Linked DNA regions of Prochlorococcus marinus XMU1412. The protein of the gene in region 1 interacts with the protein of each later gene in a pairwise test. Links are inferred from orthologs where the notes say so. Each region holds a gene or a part of one and is shown on either strand. Other genes may lie near its edges.

The links.
Region 2: the proteins of def (region 1) and HA152_RS09615 interact in binary tests that used the Escherichia coli proteins (3 or more experiments, as listed by UniProt). The link is inferred for Prochlorococcus marinus XMU1412 from one-to-one orthologs.

The regions. Positions count from the first base shown.
Region 1 is NZ_JAAORJ010000001.1:70,566-73,721, reverse strand. Bases 339-3,156 are described here. They hold def (peptide deformylase), read left to right. Parts: upstream 339-1,353; coding sequence 1,354-1,959; downstream 1,960-3,156. Other genes in these bases: HA152_RS00350 (ABC transporter ATP-binding protein/permease), read left to right, coding at 2,673-3,156; HA152_RS00355 (hypothetical protein), read left to right, coding at 2,352-2,630; HA152_RS00360 (histidine triad nucleotide-binding protein), read left to right, coding at 1,964-2,305; HA152_RS00370 (alpha/beta hydrolase family protein), read right to left, coding at 339-1,276. Outside these bases: more of HA152_RS00370, read right to left, coding at 1-338. UniProt on the Escherichia coli protein: Removes the formyl group from the N-terminal Met of newly synthesized proteins. Requires at least a dipeptide for an efficient rate of reaction. N-terminal L-methionine is a prerequisite for activity but the enzyme has broad specificity at other positions.
Region 2 is NZ_JAAORJ010000004.1:567,573-570,779, reverse strand. The notes cover bases 121-2,989. They hold HA152_RS09615 (aspartate-semialdehyde dehydrogenase), read left to right. Parts: upstream 121-973; coding sequence 974-2,005; downstream 2,006-2,989. Other genes in these bases: HA152_RS09605 (ribonuclease J), read left to right, coding at 2,985-2,989; dapA (4-hydroxy-tetrahydrodipicolinate synthase), read left to right, coding at 2,002-2,904; tig (trigger factor), read right to left, coding at 121-849. Outside these bases: more of tig, read right to left, coding at 1-120; more of HA152_RS09605, read left to right, coding at 2,990-3,207.

The DNA.
Region 1 (3,156 bases):
GTCCGCTATGTGCTCTAACAAGGAGCGGTGGCTTTCTAAAATTTTCAACAAGCGGCTTATAAAGAAAAGAATGAGTAGATTGAGCCTCAAAACCTTTAAACCAAAATGTTTCAGGTTTTGAACAATCTTTTATATGATCAAAAAATATCTGCTCAGAAAAACTTGATAAAACTTTTTTTGCACAATCAATTTCAAATACAATTCCCAAAAAATCAGATCCATAACCTTTTAAAAGAACTTTTTTCCGAAAAACACTGAAATCACTTATTGAGGTAAAAGGAGTAGAAAATTCTTTAACAAATTCAAGATCTTTATATTGTTCCACTATTAAACTATTTTCTTTTTTTGCTATACAAAATAAATTTTCTATAGTCCCTGAAAAGAATGCTATTCCAGTGACCCATTGTGGCGCTCCATATTCAATCAAATTTCTCTCTACTCTTTTCTTAATAAAAATATTCTCAATTTCACTAACATCTAAAAACAATAAGTTCCACCATCCAGAACTATCTTCAGAACATACCAAATGTGTTTCACTTATCCAATAGGGTTGAAAAAAAGACACTTTTTTCTTGGAATTTATCAGCTTATTTGAGAATTTCTTTATTTTTTGTATCTCGCCATCTAAATCTATTTGAGCAAAAAACAGCTCATTTTTCTCCCAGGGCATATATGGAGAATCCCACTCTATCCAAGAAAGTAAGTTAGCAGATGTATTAGAAGATAATTCTCCAGCAAAATTTTTAAATTTTTTTATTCGATGAATATCCTGTTTAGTTTTTTTTAAATTTAAAGAAAATAAATAATCTCTATTATTTATTTCACAAATTCCATACAATAAATTTTTTTCAGAAATGACAAATGAAGAATCAAAGTTTCCATCAATTGATTTAGATAGTTGATTAGGTTCTTGAACTGAAGCGAGATATTTATTTTGGCTTCTGTAAGTTGAAGCTGCCTCTTTAAAAATTTGAAACCATACTGCCTTAGTTATCTGATCTATCCATATCAAATAAAAATTATTTTTAAAATATATACACTTATAAGATTTACCACCATATCCATGAAAATTATTTTTAATATAGTATTTTTTACTTGTTAATTGCTGGGGAAACGCTTCTTTGACATCAAATGGTCTTGCAAAAATGGCATTTTCATTTTGACTTTCACCAACAACATCAATCCAAAAAATGGTATCCCTAATAATAGTTAATTCCTTGAAAGCATTTTTTTTAGATTCAGTTTGCCTAACTTTTAACTTATGATCATTACTCATTTAAAAAATATATAAAGAAAGTAAATTAAAGTGCTAGTATTTTTATAGCTAAACTATTAATTAAAAACTTTTTTAACGTGGCAAACCATTTTTCACAACTTGCAAAAAAGTCAAGAACAAATGGAAGCTCAGAAAAAATTGCAAAAGAACAAACAGGTAAGCCATCTCTAGATATTTATAAACTTGGTGATGAGGTATTAAGACAAAATTCCAAAAGAATAACTAAGGTTGACGAATCCATTAGAGAACTTGCTAAAGAAATGCTTCAAAGCATGTACGCAGCTAAAGGAATTGGACTTGCAGCACCTCAAATTGGAATCAACAAAGAGCTTCTTGTCATAGATGTAAATTTTGAAGATTCAGCAGCAGAACCTCTAATATTAATCAATCCAGAAATTACAGACTTTGGAACAACCCTTAATTCATACGAAGAAGGCTGCTTAAGTATACCTGGCGTATATTTAAATGTAGTAAGACCATCAACTATAAAATTAAAATTTAGAGATGAAATGGGGAGACCACGAAAAATGAAAGCAGATGGACTTCTGGCGAGGTGTATTCAACACGAAATGGATCACTTAAACGGAATATTATTCGTTGATAGAGTTACATCAAAAGATGATTTGAACAAAGAACTTATAAAGGAAGGGTTCAACGAAAAAGACGTAATTTCTATTAATTAATCTAATGACTGAAACTACAATATTTCAAAAAATAATTAATAAAGAAATACCCTGCGATAAGCTTTATGAAGATGAGTTTTGTATTGCGTTTAATGATATCCAAGCGCAAGCACCAGTGCACTTTTTAGTGATTCCCAAAAAACCAATTATTAGTTTATTAGATTGTATTGAAGAAGATGCAAATCTATTAGGGCATTTACTTTTTGTTGGTGGTAAAATAGCTAAATCAAAACATTTAACTAATTGGAGAACAGTAATTAATACTGGAGCAGAATCTGGACAAACAGTTTTTCATTTGCATATTCATTTTTTATCTGGAAGAAAAATGAATTGGCCCCCAGGTTAAAACTCTCGAAAGAAAAGTTTATGGGTTATAAATAAGTAAAAACATAATGAATACACCAGATTCCTTAAATACAAAATCCAAAAATTTTTTCAATTTAATCTCAAAAAATTGGGAAGATCTAGACGATTCAATCAAAACTAAGTTAATAAAAATTTGGAAGGTTTTAACTTATAAATGGCAATTACAAATTTTATTTAATCTACCTTTTCTTTTATGGTGGTTATTAGATAAATCTTTTCCAAAAATTCATAAATTTGATATGACAATCTTGAATTACTTAAATTTACCTGAGTGGGCACTTTCATTTATTGGCTTTGGTCAATAGACTGCTAAAAGTTATAATTTACCTTATAAAACTAGTCGAGTAATGAATAAAGCAATTAATAATAAAACCAAAATATTGTACCAATTACAAAAATTAAGGAAGCTTTCTCAGCCTTTTTTTCTTCCCATAGATCAATGTAATGGATTCCAATTCATATGGCTTTTGATTTCTCTTTTATTTTGTGTTGGAGGCGTAGTACTTGTTGGTCTTACAGGAATAATTAGTTTTTTTGAAAGCTTTCAACCAATTTTTCTTGAAAAGTATTTCGGAGGTGTAGTAAGTACTATCAGTTCAATTTGGGCTGGTAGCTGGGGATTGCTTTTCTCTGCCTTATTTCTAATTGGATCAGGGAGCTTTTTTAGCTTAAGACGTCAATTAAAAAACCGTAGATGGTTACATTGGTTATTCCTTGCGATAATTGTATTAATGCTTTTAGCTGTAAATGGAATAAACGCAGGCATTGGATTCATTGCAAGAGATTTAACAAATGCTTTAGTTGAAAAACAAGAAGATGGGTTTTATCGGA
Region 2 (3,207 bases), on another replicon or contig:
ATCTTTCTTTAACTCTTTTAATGATTCTTTGTTGCCAGACTGTTTTGCAAAATCGTCATTAAGTTCAGGCAATTCTTTTTCCTTAAGATCCTTAAGATTTACTTCAAAAATTGCTTCTTTGCCTCTTGAATCCTCATGAGAATAATCATCAGGAAATTTAAGGTTAAGTGTTTTAGTATCACCAATTTTCATCTTTACGATTCCCTCAACGAAACCGGGAATCATTTTGTTCTTTTCTAACTCAAGATCCATTGATTCACTTGTTCCACCATCAATCTCTTTCCCGGAATCTTTATATTTTCCTTTGAAACTAACTACAGCAATATCTCCTAATTTTGCTGCTCTATTGGTAACTGGAATAATGTTTGCAAACTGATTTCTAGATTTTTCTAGCGCTTCATCTATTGACTTAGGATCAAACTTTGTCTTTGATATTTCAACACTTAGTCCTTTGGATTTTTTAAGTTTTAATTCTGGGGCAACATCAGTTTGAAGAGTAACCTTGAGTGGTTTTTCAGGACTAAACTTTGCAAGTAAAGATTCAAATCCATCTACCAATTCTGGCTCACTTAGTGGCTCTATAGATTTTATTTTTAACGCTTCTTGCCATGATTTATCAATAATTTTTTCCAGAGCAGAGGCATGTAATTGTGTAATGCCAATTCTTTGGATTAAGACTTGTTTAGGAATCTTACCAAGTCTAAATCCCGGAATTTTAGCCGAACGACTGATAGAACTGATTGTTTCATTTACACACGTTTTGCATGTCTCAGATGGTATTTCTAATTCGAATGAAATTCTACTTTGAGGCAGAGGAGTTGTTTTGACTATTAGTGCATCTTTAGCCATGTTTTTCTAATTTATTACTATGAGCCGAACCTTAATTATTTCACATTATGTGATTTCCTTGAAAGTTAATTTTTTGATAAAGTAAAAAAAATAGTCAATCTATTTATAAAAATCATTTTAAAGTGTGAGACAATCTCCGTATTTGCCTAATAGGCCATTAAAAGTTGCTGTTTTAGGTTCTTCAGGTGCTGTGGGATCTGAATTACTGAAAATTCTTGAACAACGTGATTTCCCAATATCAGAATTGGTCTTGCTTTCATCAGAACGTTCAGAAGGAAAAAAAATTATTTGGAAAGGTGAAGAATTAGTTACAAAAAAAACAACTAAGGAAGAATTTCTGAATCTTGATTTAGTTTTAGCTTCAGCTGGTGGAAGTATTTCAAAAAAATGGTTGTCTACCATTATCGAACAAAATGCTTTATTGATAGATAATTCAAGCGCTTTTAGATTAGATAAGAATGTACCTCTTATAGTTCCTGAAGTTAATGCTAGTGAAGCACTTAATCATGATGGGGTAATAGCTAATCCAAACTGCACTACAATTTTGTTGACATTAGTTTTAGCTCCATTAAATAAACTTTCTACTATTCAAAGAGTTGTTGTCTCAACATATCAATCTGTAAGTGGGGCAGGCCAATTAGCGATGGAGGAACTCAAACTTTTAACTGAAAAATACCTTCATGGTAATCCTCAAAAAAGTGAAGTTTTGCCATATTCACTGGCTTTTAATTTGTTTTTACATAATTCACCAATGCTTGCAAATAATTACTGCGAAGAAGAGATGAAAATGGTTAATGAGACCAGGAAAATATTAAATATTTCTGATTTAAGGATCTCTGCTACATGTGTTCGAGTTCCAGTACTAAGAGCACATTCTGAATCGATCAATATTGAATTTGCTGGAGTAGTTGAGCCTAAAGATGCACTTAAAGAATTAAAAAAATCTCCAGGAATTGAAATTATTGAGGATTACAAAAATAATAGATTTCCTATGCCAAATGACGTTATGGGAAGGGATAATGTTGCTGTTGGCAGGCTAAGAACTGATATAAGTCAGCCTAATGGATTAGAATTATGGTTATGTGGAGATCAAATAAGAAAAGGCGCAGCTCTTAATGCTGTTCAAATAGCTGAGTTATTAATTCCAAAAAAATGATTCTAGAAAAAACTGAGTGTAATAACCCACTATTTGGAAAAATATTGACTGCAATGGTTACTCCATTTACTGAAAGTGGAGATGTAGATTATGAACTAGCTATTAAACTCTCAAATTATCTTTATGAGAACGGTTCCGACGGAATAGTGTTATGTGGCACTACTGGAGAATCTCCGACTCTTTCATGGACTGAACAGCATGATTTATTTATTGCGGTAAAAGGATCTTTGGATTCAAGCTGTAAAGTAATAGTTGGCACTGGTAGTAACTGTACAAGCGAGGCTGTGGAAGCTACAAAAAAAGCCTACGACTCTGGTGCCGACGGTGCTTTGGTCGTTGTTCCTTATTACAATAAGCCACCTCAAGAAGGTCTTTTTAAACATTTCAGTTCTATTGCTAATTCCGCAAAGGATTTGCCTCTAATGCTCTATAACATTCCAGGAAGGACTGGATGCAATTTATTACCTGATACTGTAAAGAAACTTATGGATTTCTCTAATATTCTCAGTATTAAAGCTGCAAGCGGTAGAATAGAGGAAGTAACAGAAATAAGAGCTATTTGTGGCTCTGAACTCTCTGTATATAGTGGCGACGATTCATTGTTGCTTCCAATGTTATCTGTAGGTGCTGTAGGAGTAGTAAGTGTTGCAAGCCATTTAGTTGGATTGCAATTGAAAGAGATGATTCTTTCCTTTCAGAGTGGAGATGTGTCCAAGGCGCTTTCTATTCACGAAAAACTTCAGCCTCTTTTCAAAGCACTCTTTATGACTACTAATCCAATCCCGATTAAGGCTGCCTTAGAGCTATCTGGGTGGAATGTGGGTAATCCTAGAAGTCCTTTGTCACCATTAAGCAATGACATGAAAAAGCAATTATCTTTTATCCTGAAATCCCTATAATAGGGATTATATTTAACTTGATAATTAAATTTAAATAAACCTTATTTGATTACAAGCAGGCCTTCATAAATTTCAAAATTATGCAATCAAGTACAAATTCAACTGTAAATAGATCTACTAATGATTCATCTAGATCTAAAAGTAATACGCCAGCATTACGCGTAATACCTCTTGGAGGACTACATGAAATAGGAAAAAACACTTGTGTTTTTGAATATGGTGATGAGTTGATGCTTGTTGATGCAGGCTTAGCTTTCCCATCTGATGGTATGCATGGGGTAAACGTTGTTATGCCAGATACAA